Regions from separate parts of the Cupriavidus sp. UGS-1 genome, predicted to be linked through region 3. Evidence: predicted binding sites of a transcription regulator. Region 3 holds the regulator's gene; each other region holds the start of a gene.
The links. Region 3 encodes FNR, which switches genes on or off when oxygen is low (the NO sensors DNR and NnrR bind a similar motif). Its sites were predicted from a motif close to TTGATNNNNATCAA; they were not measured.

Region 1 (5,092 bases), on a different contig from region 3:
CCGTTTCATCGGCCGCATCCACGCCGTGGGCGCGGCCCAGCCCTATCTCCACCGGCCTGCGCTCGATGTCGAGACCTTCGGCGTGGCGCCGCGCGACTGGCTGCTGGCGCACGACTGCATCCCGGCCGATCTGCGGCCGGCCTGGCAGGCCGCGGCCGATCTCGCCATCGATGGCGTGCGGCGCTGCTACGAGCGCGCCGGCGACGTGGCGATGCTGCGGCTGCATGGCGACTGCCATCGCGGCAACCTGCTGTGGATCGAGGCCGATCAGGCCCGTGGCGGCAGCGCCGGGCCGCATTTCGTCGACTTCGACGACAGCCGGAGCGGGCCCGCGGTGCAGGACCTGTGGATGCTGCTGGAGGGGGACCGCGCCGCGATGCAGAGCCAGTTGGCCGATATCGTGGCCGGCTACGAGGACTTCGCCGAATTCCCGATGCGCGAACTGCATCTGGTCGAGGCGCTGCGCACGCTGCGCCTGCTGCACTACAGCGCCTGGCTGGCGAGCCGCTGGAACGATCCGGCCTTTCCGGCCGCGTTTCCGTGGTTCGGCACGGCGCGCTACTGGCAGGACCGCATCCTCGAACTGCGCGAGCAGATCGCGCTGATGGACGAGCCGCCGTTGTGGTCGGCTTGATCGCGGGTTAATCGCGAGTTGATCGCGACTGGATCGGCCGAGCTGCCGATCGTCCCGGGCGCGACCGCGGCGCTCGTCACACTGTGGGCCTTGAATGGCCCGCATCATCAGGCCATCAGGCCATCACACCATCACGCCTTCTCCGGTGCCTTCACCAGGATCACCGGGCACGACGCATGCGCGACCACGCGGCCGGCGACCGAGCCCAGCACCGCGTCGAAGAACGAGCCGCGGCCATGGGTGCCGATCACGATGGCATCGGCGTTGACCGATTTGGCCAGCGCCACGATGCGGTCCGGCGGAAAGCCGCTGAGCGCATGCTTTTCCACGCGCAGTTGCGCGGCGGCCAGGATGTCGCAGACCGAGCGCATCGCCTTCTCGCTTTCCTCGCGATGCCAGTCGTCGATGGCGTCCTTGCTGACGAAGGCGCGGACCTGTCCGGTGACCTCCGGGGCGACGTGCACCACATGCACGGTCCGGTCGCCCTGCAGCAGCTTCCCTTCGGCGATAAAGCGGGCGGCGGCGTCGCTGAAGGCGGAGCCGTCGGTGGCGAGCACGATATGGGTCATGGCGAGGGTTCTCCTATCAGGGCCTTGCAGGCGTTGTCGACGGCCAGGCGGTCGGCGGAACGGCTGGCGTTGCCTTGCCTGGCTGAATTCATGATGGCAGCTAGGCGGCGATCTCGCCATGATTCCGGTCAAAAACTCGGCACTTCGCCCAATTGCATGCCTGATCCGGCACTTACTGCGACAGCAGCATCCCCGTAAAGGTCACCAGCCAGCCACTGGCGAGGCAGGCGCCGATCCACGCCGCCACGATCAGTGCATTGTCTCGAACGCTCATCGCTTGCTCCTTCGCTTCGTCACAACGGGCCGGCTCATTCGCCGATCGGCGCGGGGTAATCGCCGCGGGTGCCGGTACGGGCGCCCTCGCTGTAGACGTCGTGCGTGCGGGCGCCGTCCGCGTAGACGTTGAAGGCGCGCGCGCCACCGGCGAAGCGGTCCACCGAGCGGAACGTGTAGCCGTAGTCGTCGCCGGCATGCGAAGCGCGCACCGGCGCGGCGAACACGCTGTTCAGCGACAGCAGCGCGGTACCGGCGATGGCGGCGCTGAGAACCAGGCGGGTGGTGGTGATCTTCATGATTTTCTCCATTTGTTGAATTTTTGAGAATCGTTTTGCGGCCCGATGTCGTCAGCCGATGTGAGAAGAATAGGCTCACATCCGGGCGGTGACGCGACGCTGCCTCGTATCAGTTATTCAAAGTTTTTAACAATGCGAATGCGTGTGCCGCGCCGGCCTGGGCCTTGCCCACTCCGCGTGCCGGCGGGCATCGCATAGGCTGTTGCTCGCACTTTCGTTTCGGAGGGCCGAAGTGCGTGCCGGGAACCGTCGTTCCTTGTCCATTTCCTTCATTTCCGGACGCCCCGCTTGATAGGCTTCGCTCTCCCCACGGATGACCAACCTCTGATTGCGCTTTATGGCCCAACAGTTCGATTCGCAACTCGACGTTTCCATTCTTTCCGTCCTGCTTGACGACGGCGGTCCCCGGCGCTGGCTGAGCGCCGAGGACGTGGCGCGCGGCCTTGCCGCCCTCGGCGTCGCCGAACCGCCCGCCGAGGTGCTGCAGCAGCGGCTGGTGCTGCTGGTCGCCGACGGCTCGGCAGAGTGCCGCGCGCAGGGGCGCGGCCTGATGTGGCGCCGCGCCGAAGGCGCCGGCCGGATGCTCGCCAACGCCGGCACCTGGCTCAGCGACGAAGAGGCGCTGGCGCTGCAGGTGCTCAAACGGTTCGCCGGCCGCCAGATCACGTCGGTGATGGCGACCCTGCTGCGGCCGTTGTTCGATGCCGCCGAGTCGCAACTGCGCCGGCGCAGCGGCGAGGGCGCCACCGGGCGGATCGCCTGGCATCGCAAGGTATCGGTGGTCGAGCGCAGTTCGCCGCTGGTGCCGCCGCGGCTGCGCGAGGTCGTGCTGCTGCCGGTACTGACCGCGGTGTTCGAGGAGCGTTGCCTGGAAGTCGTTTACCGGCCGCGCTTCGAGCCGGAGAGCAAGCGCGTGTTGATGCCGCTCGGCGTGGTCGAGAAGGCCGGCATGGTCTATCTGGTCGGACTGGAAGACGAGGACCCGGCGCCGCAATGCCTGCGGCTGGACCGCGTCCACGCGGCGCACGCGCTGAAGGAGCGCTTCATCTATCCCGACCATTTCTCGCTGGCCGACTACGTCGAGGAGGCGGCCGAATTCGGGCTGCACGGCGACGGCAATATCAAGCTGGCGGTGCGCTTCGCCAGGGGCTGCGGCGACATCGTGCGCGACGCGCCGATGGCGCCCGATCAGACCGAGGAGATCGGCCCCGACGGTTCGCTGGTGGTTCGCTGCACGGTGGAGATGGCCGACTGGCTGGTGCGCTGGCTGCGCTCGTTCGGCCCGCAGGTCGAGGTGCTGGAGCCGGTGGCGCTGCGCCGCGCACTGGCGCTCGAGGTCAAGACGATGGCGCGGGCTTACTGTCGGAACTGAGGCGGGAACTGAGGCCGCAACTGAGGAGGCGGGGGGTGGGGCTCCCGGCAGCAGCCCCGATCGGGACCCTGGAGGGCGGCGCCAAAACAAAAAGGGGTCAGCTTGCGCTGACCCCTTCGAAATACTGGTGGCGAATCAGGGACTCGAACCCCGGACCTGCGGATTATGATTCCGTCGCTCTAACCGACTGAGCTAATTCGCCGACGAAGACCGCAATTATACGGGCCGTTGGATCGCTGTCAACACTTTTGTGCGGCCCTCCGGCATCCGAAGGAAAAAAAAACCGGCGGCCCTGCCGGACCGCCGGCCTCGCCGCCGGCATCGTAGCCGGCGGGGCGCGATCGAAGATCAGTCGCGCGCGTAGATGTCCACGTCTTTGGTCTCGCGGATGAACAGCGAGCCGACCACCAGCGTGATGCCGGCGATCACGATCGGGTACCACAGGCCGTAGTAGATGTTGCCGTTCTGCGCGACCAGGGCGAACGAGATGGTGGGCAGCATGCCGCCGAACCAGCCGTTGCCGATGTGGTAGGGCAGGGACATCGAGGTGTAGCGGATGCGAGTCGGGAACAGCTCGACCAGCATCGCGGCGATCGGACCGTAGACCATCGTCACGTAGATCACCAGGATCACCAGGATCACCAGCACCATCACCGTGTTCATCTCGGCGGGATCGGCCTTGGTCGGATAGCCGGCGGCCGTCATGGCCGAGGCGACTTCCTTCTTGAAGGCGTCGATCTTCGCCTTGCTGGCCGGATCGAAGCTGTGTCCCTGCGGCACCAGCGCGGCATTGAAGGCCGGGATCTCGCGATCGCCGATCTTGACGGTGGCGGTGGTGCCGGCCGGTGCCTCGACGACTTCATAGCTTGCCGACGACTGCGCCAGCGTGCGCTTGGCGATGTCGCAGGAGCTGCGGAAGTCGATCTCGCGGGCGATCGGGCTGCCCTGGAACGAGCACTGCTTCGGATCGGCGGTGACGACGATCTGGGCCGACTGCTGGGCGCGCTCGAGCGCCGGGTTGGCGTAGTGGGTCAGCGCCTTGAACAGCGGGAAGTAGGTCAGCATCGCCAGCGCGCAGCCGGCCATGATGATCCACTTGCGGCCGATCTTGTCCGACAGCACGCCGAAGAACACGAAGAACGGCGTGCCGATCACCAGCGCGCCGGCGATCAGCAGGTTGGCGGTCTTGGCGTCGACCTTCAGCACCTGGGTCAGGAAGAACAGCGCGTAGAACTGGCCCGTGTACCAGACCACGGCCTGGCCGGCGGTCAGGCCCACCAGCGCCAGGATCACGATCTTCAGGTTGCGCCATTGGCCGAACGATTCCGTCAGCGGCGCCTTCGAGGTCTTGCCCTCGGACTTCATGCGCTGGAACGCCGGCGATTCGGCCATCGACAGCCGGATGTAGACCGACATGCCGAGCAGCACGATCGACAGCAGGAACGGAATGCGCCAGCCCCAGACCTCGAAGTCCGGACCGGTCAGCTGACGGCACACCAGGATCACGATCAGCGACATGAACAGGCCGAGCGTGGCCGTGGTCTGGATCCAGGACGTGTACGAGCCGCGCTTGCCGTGCGGCGCATGTTCGGCGACGTAGGTCGCCGCACCGCCGTACTCGCCGCCGAGCGCGAGGCCCTGCAGCATCCGCAGCGCGATCAGGATGATCGGGGCGGCCCAGCCGATGGTGGCATAGCTGGGCAGCAGGCCGACGATGAACGTCGACACGCCCATGATCAGGATCGTCACCAGGAAGGTGTACTTGCGGCCGATCATGTCGCCGAGCCGGCCGAACACCAGCGCGCCGAACGGCCGCACGATGAAGCCGGCGGCAAAGGCGAGCAGCGCGAAGATGAAGGCCGAGGTCGGATCGAGGCCGGCGAAGAACTGCTTGGCGATGATCGCCGCCAGCGAACCGTACAGATAAAAGTCGTACCACTCGAAC
Region 2 (5,092 bases), on a different contig from region 3:
GCCGTAGGCCGGACGCCGCCGCAGCAGGACATCAAGCATGCACCTCAGGTCGCCGACCCAGCCGGCACGGCCCGACTCGTCGACCACCTCGGCAAGTGGCCACCCGGTCATTGCAGCGAGCTGTTGGGCCGCCTGGCGGGTAGTGCCAGTACGGGAGTAGTAGACAATCAGGACTTCTTCCATGGCTGCTCTCCTTCAATGATGGCCGCGCTTCGCTGCGCGATGCGTGCTATCCCAGGTCATACGATTCCCGATACTCCGGCATCGTCACGTGCCATCGCAACCGCCGCTCGATTTGCTGACGCAAGGCATCTGCAGCCGGCGGTTCGCCATGGACAATAAACGTGTTTCGCGGTGGCGCGGCGAATGTTCCCAGCCATCCCAGCAACTCTTCTGCGTCGGCGTGCGCGGACAGATTCTCGATCTCGATGACTTCGGCTTCAATTGCCACGTCGCGGCCGTGAATCCGCAGCGAGCGTGCGCCTTCGGCCAAAGCAGCGCCTCTTGTGCCGGCAGCTTGAAAGCCACACAACAGGATCGAATTGCGCGCGTCGCCTCCGAAGTGCTCGATATGGTGCACCACGCGCCCGCCGGTCGCCATGCCGCTGCCCGCGATGATGATCTTCGGCGCCCGACTCTTGTTCAGCGCGATCGACTCATCGGTGCTCTTTACGAGGATCGGCAGCTCGCAGGCGGAAGCGATCTGATCTCTGTCCAGCCGGAGATCCTCGGGATGCAATGCGAATATCTTGGTCGCATTGATGGCCAGCGGGCTATTCAGGTACACCGGCACGAATGGCAATCGGCCCTGATCACGCAGCCACTTCAGGCAATACAATATCGTCTGCGTGCGTCCGACCGCGAACGCGGGGACTATAACCGTGCCGCCACGTTCGACCGTCCGCGTGACAGCCGCTCCGAATGTGTCGCGAGGATCGTCCGAGGGATGTGCCCTGTTCCCGTACGTCGATTCGACGAGGAGGACATCGGCGTGTTCGATCGGTTCAGGCGGTCGCATCACCAGATCCTGCTGTCTGCCAAGGTCCCCCGAGAACACGATTTGACGACCGTTGACATGGAGCGTGACGACAGCCGAGCCGATGATATGGCCGGCGCGTGAAAACTCGACATCGATGTCATCGGTCACGCGTCGCCGTTGATGAAAGGAGACCAATTCGAGCCGGCGAAGCGCCCGCGCGACATCGGCTGTCTGATACAACGGCAACGCCGGTTGGTGCCGCGAGAAGTGCTTGCGATTTGCATAAGCGGCGTCCTCCTCGGCCAGATGTGCACTGTCCGGCCACAGGATGCCGCACAATTGCGCCGTCCCAGCGGTGCAGTAGACGCGCCCCCGAAAGCCGTTCTTGACCAGTAGTGGCACGTAGCCGCTGTGGTCCAGATGCGCGTGCGTCAGTACAACGGCGTCGAGGCTCGACGGCTCCACCGGCAACCGGTCCCAGTTACGCAGACGCAGCGCCTTGTAGCCTTGAAACAATCCGCAATCGACCATCACGCGCGACCGTCCTGTATCGAGTACGAATCGCGACCCGGTGACCGTATCCGTCGCTCCCAAGAATTGCAAACGCATGTCCTGAATCCTCTGTGCCCGCCCCTCTGAGAAGCGGGTCGAAATCGATCTGCGTGCAGATGCTCATTGCCGGTCAGTGGGACATCAGCACCGGTACGGTCATCGCCGCGAGCATGGTCCGCGTGACGCCACCGAGCACCATCTCGCGCAGTCTGCCGCGCCCATATGCGCCCATCACGATCATGTCGGCTCCGCAGTCCGCCGTTCGCGACAGCAGGAATTCCGCCACCGCCATATCGTCGTCACAAAGGGCAGACTCGGCGCGCGCCTGAATGCCATGGTCGCCCAGCGCTGTCAGGGCCTGTTCGACCGGGCTGGCGTCCACGTGCGGTGGTCTGAGTTCTTCCTCGACACTGATCACCGTCACGGCACCCCCGGCCAGCAATGGCACGGCGTCGTGCAGGGCACGGGCCGATTGCCCGCTGCCGTTCCATGCCAGCACCGCTCTGCGCCCGACCGTCTCGAACGTCCCCGCGTAAGGAACGACAAGCACGGGGCGCCCAGACTCCAGCACGAGGGACTCGACGAACTGCGGTGCCACATAGCTGCCCGGGTCCTCCGAATCGTACTGACCTGCGACAATCAAGTCGGCCTCGCGCGTTTCGCGCACTACTGCAGACGGCAGCACCCCTTCCACGACCCGCCATTGCGCACGCTCCAGTCCAAAAGCGTGCATGCACGCCTCGAACTGGCGCCGCACCACCTCTCTGATTTCCTGCCTGCGCCTGCGGTCGGCTTCCAGCACGATTCCGGCGCCCTCCATCAAATAGAACCAGGCCGGATCCGGCATGAAGCCTGCATACAGACCGATCAGCCTGGCACCGTGATCCCTGGCAAGGCCTGCGGCCAGCTCCAGTCGATGCATCGCACGCCGGCCGGCGTCCAGGTGGACCATGATGTTGCTGTAAGGCATGGCGATTCTCCTGACGTTACATGCCTTCACTGTATGGAAAGGATCCTCGTCCGTATTGATGCACATCAAGGCGTCACGGCGTCTTCTCGCATTTGCTGCAATGGCACGTCGATCGTTTCATTGATGGACGTCAAGGAAATTTCTGCCGCGCCACGTACAGTCGACAGTGCGGGTACCGGCACCGCGATGCCTTGCCAAAAGCGGACGCCGACGCCGACGCGAAGCAATCCCACTTGGAGCCATGGCGATGCAACAATTCGTCCCCTCTGCGCTCGCTTATGCGCCGGGTCCCAATGGCCAAGATCCATAGTCCACCAGCCATGAACACCGCGACTCGCACCACTATGCATGCCATGGTCTTCGATGGCCATTCGCCCGAGCTCGAGTTGCGCGAAGTACCCATTCCCGAACCAGGTCCTGGCGAGGTCCGGGTCGCGATATCGGCCTGCGGCGTCTGCCGGACCGATCTGCATATCGTCGATGGCGAGCTGCCGCTGCCGAAGCCCGCTTTGATTCCTGGCCATGAGATCGTCGGCCGCGTAGACATCTGTGGCCCAGGTGTGACCAGTCTCCGACCCGGAGACAGGATCGGCGTTCCTTGGCTCGGGCGCACCTGCATGCACTGCGACTACTGCCTCAACAACCAGGAGAATCTGTGCGACGCCCCGCAGTTCACGGGCTATCTCCGCGATGGCGGCTACGCCCACTACGCCGTCGCCGATGCCGCGTACTGCTTTCCGATTCCGCAGGCTTACGACGATCTGCAGGCCGCCCCGCTTTTGTGCGCGGGCCTGATCGGGCTACGCACCCTCAATATGGCTGGCCCTGCGCGCAGAATCGGCATCTATGGCTTCGGCGCAGCCGCGCATCTGGTGGCCCAGATTGCGCTCGCGCGAGGCGCGGAGATCTATGCCTTCACGCGTCCGGGCGACACCGCTGCCCAGGCGCTGGCACAGGCAAGCGGCGCCTTGTGGACTGGCGGCAGCAATGAGGTGGCGCCGGTGGCGCTCGATGCCGCGCTGATCTTCGCTCCGGTCGGGGCGCTGGTGCCGTTCGCGCTCGCCGCCGTACGCAAAGGGGGAACGGTCGTCTGCGGTGGGATCCATATGTCGGACATCCCTGGTTTTCCCTACAGCCTGCTCTGGCAGGAGCGTCGCCTGGTTTCGGTGGCGAATCTGACCCGCGCGGACGGGCACGCGATGATGCGCATTGCCGACGAAGTGTCCCTGCACATGCAGGTCACGCCGTATGCGCTGACCGATGCCAATCGGGCGCTGTCGGACCTGCGCGCTGGCCGCCTTGCCGGCGCGGCGGTCCTCAGGATCGGACCTTGATCGACGCAAAGTTGATTAAGGTCAACGGCGTTCGCGATCAAATGGCTAAGCTCGATACATCGGGATCCCGGGCGCCAGCCCAACTACGGAGGAGTGCAATCATGTACAGGAAGATCGTCCTGGCGGTGGACGGCAGCAGTTCGTCCGACCTCGCCCTGACCCAGGCCATCACGCTGGCAAAAGCGTGCGGAGCCGAAGTCGAGGCCCTGTTCATTGCCGAGAATGTCGACGTCTACTTCGATGCGGGCTACTACAACCCCGACATGCTGATGAAGGCAATCCTCGCCAACGGGCAACATGCGCTGAACGAGGCCGGGCAACGTCTGTCGCAAGCCGGCATCGAACACCAGCTGAAGCTGATCGAGCGGCCGGTGTCGCCCGGCAAGATCGCGGATACCATCGTCGCTGAAGCCGATGCGAGGAACGCCGACCTGATCGTGTTGGGCACCCATGGGCGGCGCGGCGTGCGTCGACTGGTGATGGGCAGCGTCGCGGAAGGCGTGATTCGGCAGTCCAACAAGCCGGTCCTTCTGATCCGCAGCGAGAAGGAGGATTGAGAAGATGCGGCCCGACTCTGCCCACCTGCCCCGGCGCCCGCGGCAATGAGCACGCGCAATCTGGAGCATCTGTTCCGGCCCGAGTCGATCGCCGTGATCGGGGCATCGCGCCGGCCCGGCAGCATCGGCGCCGCGATCCTCGCCAACCTGATGGAGAGTGGATTCGCCGGGCCCGTGTATCCGGTCAATCCCAAGTACGACACACTGGCAGGACGGCCCTGCTACCGCAACGTCGCTGCGCTGCCACAGGCGCCGGAACTGGGCGTCATTTGCACGCCGGCAGAGTCCGTACCGAAGCTGGTCGAGGAATTAGGCCGGAAGGGCACACGCGCGGTGGTGGTGGTAACGGCGGGCCCACCCGCGGAGGGCGGCCAGCGGGCTGCATGGCGGCAAGCCATCCTCGACGCCAGCCGGCCTTACCTGCTCCGCGTGCTGGGGCCGAATTGCGTCGGCCTGATGGTGCCGCGGATCGGCCTGCACGCCAGCTTCGCCACGGGCCCGCTCAAGAGTGGGCCGCTTGCCTTTGCCACCCAATCCGGCGCGCTTGCCACCGCGGTGCTGGATTGGTCCCGCTCGCGCGACATTGGCTTTTCGCACTTTGTCTCGCTCGGCGACAGCGCGGATATCGACGTCGCCGACGTGCTGGACTATTTGGCGACGGATGCCTCCACGCGCGCCATCCTTCTCTATGTGGAGGCCG
Region 3 (5,092 bases):
GCCCGCGCACGAGGACATCCTGACGCCCGAGCGCATCCGCATGCTGACCGCATACGTGTGGGGACTGTCGGCCGACAGCGGCACGATGCCGGCCGCGGGGCAATGATGGACACCGCTTGCGGCAACCGGTCTCGCATGCCGACTCATCCGGAGCAGCCATGAACGCGCCAGGCATCGACTCGGCCGAGGCCTCGCTGTACGAGGTCCGGCGCAAGATCTATCCGCGCGCCGTGAGCGGGGCGTTCGCCAACTGGCGCATCGCCATGGTGCTGGCCACGCAGCTGGTGTTCTACGGCACGCCGTGGCTGCAATGGAACGGCCGCCAGGCGGTGCTGTTCGACCTCGGCGCGCGCAAGTTCTATCTGTTCGGCCTGGTGCTGTGGCCGCAGGACGTGATCTACCTGGCGGTACTGCTGGTGATCTCGGCGCTGTCGCTGTTCCTGTTCACCGCGATCGCCGGACGGCTGTTCTGCGGCTATGCCTGTCCGCAGACGGTCTACACCGAGATCTTCCTGTGGATCGAGCGCAAGGTCGAGGGCGACCGCATCGCGCGCATCCGGCTCGACGGCGAACGCTGGAGCCCGCGCAAGCTGCGGCTGAAGGCGACCAAGCATCTGCTGTGGATCGCGATCGCGCTGTGGACGGGCTTTACCTTCGTCGGCTACTTCTCGCCGATCGACGCGCTGGGCCGTGCGGTGCTGGACCTGTCCACCGGGCCGTGGGAAACGTTCTGGATCGGCTTCTACGCGTTCGCCACCTGGGGCAACGCCGGCTTCATGCGCGAGCAGGTCTGCAAGTACATGTGCCCGTATGCGCGGTTCCAGAGCGTGATGGTCGACAAGGACACCTATGTGGTGACCTACGACACGCAGCGCGGCGAGCCGCGCGGCTCGCGCTCGCGCAAGGCCGACCCGCGCGCGCTGGGCATCGGCGATTGCGTGGACTGCAGCATCTGCGTGCAGGTGTGCCCGACCGGCATCGATATCCGCGACGGGCTGCAGTACGAGTGCATCGGCTGCGGGGCCTGCATCGATGCCTGCAACCAGGTCATGGACAAGATGCGCTATCCGCGCGGACTGATTCGCTACACCTCCGAGAACGCGATGCGGCGCGCGCTGTCCGCGGCCAATGCGCGCCGCCGCGTGGTACGCCCGCGCATCGTGCTGTATGCGGTGCTGTGGCTGGCGCTGGCCGGCGGCTTCGTCTGGTCGGTCGCGGTGCGCACGCCGCTGAAGGTGGACATCATCCGCGACCGGCAGGCGCTGGCGCGCGAAGTGGAAGGGCGCTGGATCGAGAACGTCTACCGGCTGCAGCTGATCAATACCACCGAAGGCGAACTGGACGTGGCCATCGCGGCGGAAAGTCCTGGCCTGCCGGGGCTGTCCGTCGAATACGAGCGCGCTGCCGGCCATCTGGCGCCTACATCGAACCGGCTGCTGCCGCTGCGGCTGCGCGTGCCGCTGGAGCAGGCCGCGTCGGGCACCCATGTGGTCGACATCGTCGTCAGCGGCTCGCCCGCAGCGCCTGGGGCCGGGCCCGGAGCCGAGCGCGTGCAGGTGCGGCAGTCCACCCGCTTTTTCGTTCCCGACCAACCGTAACGAGGCATCGACATGTCCCAATGCAAACCGTGGTGGAAGGAGCCGTGGCCGTGGCTGCTGATCAGTGGCCCGGCGCTGGCGATGATCGGCTGTGCGGTGACGATCTGGGTCGCGCTGCGGCACGCGGACCGGCCGATCGTCGACGGCGTGGTGCGTCAGGGGCTGCTGGTCCGGCAGGCGGCGACGCCGGCGGCGGTGGCGGCTTCGGCTGCCACGCAGGACTCGCGCGACGCGGTCGATCCCCGATCGGTGGCACGGCCATGAAGGCGCGCTGGCTGATGTGGGTGCTGTGGCCCGCCTTCGTCGGCGCGGCCGTGGCCTTCGTGCTGGTGTTTTCGCTGATCGATCCGCGCGATCTGCGCGTCTTCGGGCGGCCGCTCGAGCTGTCGCACGGCGCCATCTATACGATCGGCTTCGCGGTCGCGTGGGCGGTGTGCGCGCTGTCCAGCGCGCTGACGCTGTGCATGCTGCCGGCATCGATGCTGGCCCCGATGTCGTCGCCGATGTCGGCGGCCGACGAACTGGAGTAGGGCGATGGCAATGCTGGCAGCGGCTGCCGCGGGCGTCACTGCCGCGACTGCCGCGCGGGGATCAGCAGGCGGTCTTGCCCAGCAGCTGGCGGATGCCGTCCATGTCGACCAGCTTCACGTGGCGCTGGCGGATCTGGATCAGGCCGGCCTCGGCGAAGCGCGAGAACAGCCGGCTGACGGTCTCGAGCTTCAGGCCCAGATAGCTGCCGATTTCCTCGCGGCTCATCCGCAGCACGAACTCGGACGGCGAATAGCCGCGTGCCGACAGGCGCTCGGACAGGCTGATCAGGAAGCCCGCCAGCCGCTCCTCCGCGCGCATCGAGCCCAGCGTGATCAGCATCATCTGGTCCTGCGTGATTTCCCGGCTCATCAGCCGCATGAACTGGTGCTGCAGCGAAGGCAGCGAGGCCGACAGCGTCTGGATCTCGTCGTAGCGCACCACGCAGACCTCGGTGTCCTCGAGCGCGGTCGCGTCCGACGCATGCCGCATCTCGGTCAGCCCATCGAAGCCGACCACTTCGCCGGGCAGATGAAAGCCGGTGATCTGCGCGCGGCCGTCTTCCATCGTCACGTGGGTCTTCAGCGTGCCGAAGCGGATCGCATAGACCGCGTCGAGCGGATCGCCGAGGCGATACAGCGGTTCGCCCTTGCGCACGCGCACGCGCTCCTGCACCAGCGTGTCCATCTTCTCGACGTCCTGCGCCGACATGCCGACCGGCAGGCACAGCTGTCCCAGCGAGCAGGTGGAGCAGCGGGTCGATTGGTCGTTCAGGGGAATGGCGTTCAGCAATTGGAATCCGCGCGAAGGGAAGGGACTGCCATCGACGGCGCGATGGGGGCGATGGGCGTGAAGCAAGCGGCCATTCTACCGTGCTCCATGCCGGCGAGGGGAGCCTGACATGGCGATCGGCGTACTGGCCAGCGTGTTTCTGCTGGCGCTGTTGGGCGGCGTCCACTGTGCGGCGATGTGCGGCGGCATCGCGCTGGTGCTCGAGGGCAACGATGCCGGGCAGGCCGCGCCGGTGGCGCTGTACCGCAGCCGCGCGGCGTGGGTGCGCGAACTGCTGGTGCTGCATGCCGGCCGCCTGAGCGCCTACGCCTTGCTCGGCGCATTGCTGGGCGCGGTCGGCGCGGCCGCCTGGAAGGCGCAGTATCTGCCCGTGCAGCGGGCGCTGTTCGCGGCCGGCAGCGCGAGCCTGCTGCTGGCGGGGCTGTGGACGTTGGGTGCCGCGCGGCTGGTTGGAACGATCCCCGGCGTCGATGCCGTGGCGCGGCGGCTCGCCGCGCGCTGGGCGCGCTGGGGCGCAAGGGCCATCGCGCGCAAGGAAACCGGCGCCGCCCCGCGCGGCGCCCGGCGCCTGTTGCGCCGCTACGTCGCCGGACTGGCCTGGGGGCTGGTGCCCTGCGGCATGGTCTACGCCGCGCTCGCGCTGGCCTTGCTGGCCGGCAGCGCCGCGTCGGGCGCGCTGGTGATGCTGGCCTTCGGCGTCGGTACGCTGCCCAATCTGCTGATGCTGTCGAGCCTGTCGGCGGGCCTGCGCGTGCTGGCGCGCCGGCCATGGGTCCGCCGCGGCATCGGCGCGGCGGTCGCGCTGTTCGGCGCGGCCGGTCTTGCGCGGGCCGCGATGCTTCCCGAGACGCTGGCCGCGCACGGCTTCTGCCTGACACTGTGAGGCCGGGCGCCGCCCGCCCGCGAAGGCCGCGGTTGCAGGCCGGCGCGGGAATGCCATACAATCGCGGGAAGCCACGGCGACCGGGCCGCTTTCGCGCAGGTGTCGTGGTCGCCCGGTCGCGCTTGATCCAGGCGTCTGTCACGGCACTCATGGGTTTCCATACCCATCTCCCTCCCCGCACTGTCCGGCTAGAACATCCGATGTCGACATCGGCCAAGAATACCGGCCAGCGGCGTGGCAGCGAGGGGCCCGACAGGCTGCACGCCAGGCCATGACCAAGTTGTCTCGCATTCCGGACGGTCGCGGCTGTCCGGGCGTGTCGGCCGCAACAGGGGAGACGGCGCGACGCGCTGGTCCTTCCGCCGACCGATTTCGGGAGACGGGCGGACGATCTTCTGCCGGAACGGACCGGCAATCGATGCACCGATGAGAAGCGCGCGGACCCGATGCGGCAAGCATCCCGGTCGGCTGCGCGATGAATGGCGGCAGGCGTCCCTGAAGCGGAACGCGCGCCGCTGAATCGACCAATCTCCAGCGCGTCCGGGTGTCACGGACGCAGATGCAAAGACAGGCCGCACACCACAACATGAATACCCAAGAGGCGAAAATCGTCCTCGAGACGGCGCTGATCTGCGCGCAGGAGCCGCTGCGCGTCGCCGATCTGCGCCGCTTGTTCGCCGACGATGTCGGCGCCGACACGATCCGTGTTCTGCTGGAGGAGTTGCGCAAGGACTGGGAGCCGCGCGGTGTCGAACTGGTGGCGCTGGCGAGCGGCTGGCGCTTCCAGAGCCGTCCGGCGATGCGCGAATACCTTGACCGGCTCAATCCCGAAAAGCCGCCCAAATATTCGCGCGCGGTGATGGAGACGCTGGCCATCATCGCCTATCGCCAGCCGGTCACGCGCGGCGATATCGAGGAAATCCGCGGCGTCACGGTCAGCACCGAGGTCATCAAGAAGCTCGAGGATCGCAGCTGGATCGAGATCATTGGCCATCGCGACGTGCCAGGCAAGCCGGCGCTGTACGCAACCACCAAGACCTTCCTCGACGACCTGGGGCTGCGTACGCTGGATGAACTGCCGCCGCTGGAGGATCCGCAGGCGCAGGTCCAGGCAGCGCTGCTGAACCAGGGCGCCATCGACTTCGAAGAGGTCGCCACCGCGGCCGGCGCCGATGAGGAAACCTTCGCCGCGGCGCCGGAAGGTGTGGCGCAGGCGGATGGCGTCGCTGCGGTCGATGCGGTCGATGCGGTCGATGTTGCGGAACAGGCAGACGAGACGCCGCCGCAGGCC

Region 1: a site for FNR is predicted at 1,322-1,335, ahead of LRR16_RS17850 (universal stress protein). Genes of this name have one in related genera too.
Region 2: a site for FNR is predicted at 2,557-2,570, ahead of LRR16_RS06380 (universal stress protein). Genes of this name have one in related genera too.

What each region holds. Positions count from the first base shown of each region.
Region 1 is NZ_JAJQJF010000014.1:83,215-88,306, forward strand. Features, by position in the region: gene LRR16_RS17845 (serine/threonine protein kinase) at 1-634, shown strand, start outside; gene LRR16_RS17850 (universal stress protein) at 766-1,203, opposite strand; gene LRR16_RS17855 (hypothetical protein) at 1,512-1,775, opposite strand; gene LRR16_RS17860 (YafY family protein) at 2,113-3,147, shown strand; tRNA gene LRR16_RS17865 (tRNA-Met) at 3,273-3,349, opposite strand; gene LRR16_RS17870 (MFS transporter) at 3,496-5,092, opposite strand, start outside.
Region 2 is NZ_JAJQJF010000003.1:335,691-340,782, reverse strand. Features, by position in the region: gene LRR16_RS06390 (flavodoxin family protein) at 1-183, opposite strand, end outside; gene LRR16_RS06385 (MBL fold metallo-hydrolase RNA specificity domain-containing protein) at 230-1,588, opposite strand; gene LRR16_RS06380 (universal stress protein) at 1,662-2,501, opposite strand; gene LRR16_RS06375 (zinc-dependent alcohol dehydrogenase family protein) at 2,822-3,835, shown strand; gene LRR16_RS06370 (universal stress protein) at 3,937-4,392, shown strand; gene LRR16_RS06365 (bifunctional acetate--CoA ligase family protein/GNAT family N-acetyltransferase) at 4,438-5,092, shown strand, end outside.
Region 3 is NZ_JAJQJF010000033.1:10,227-15,318, forward strand. Features, by position in the region: gene ccoP (cytochrome-c oxidase, cbb3-type subunit III) at 1-106, shown strand, start outside; gene ccoG (cytochrome c oxidase accessory protein CcoG) at 159-1,598, shown strand; gene LRR16_RS24240 (FixH family protein) at 1,611-1,862, shown strand; gene LRR16_RS24245 (hypothetical protein) at 1,859-2,128, shown strand; gene fnr (fumarate/nitrate reduction transcriptional regulator Fnr) at 2,190-2,837, opposite strand; gene LRR16_RS24255 (sulfite exporter TauE/SafE family protein) at 3,028-3,801, shown strand; gene scpB (SMC-Scp complex subunit ScpB) at 4,388-5,092, shown strand, end outside.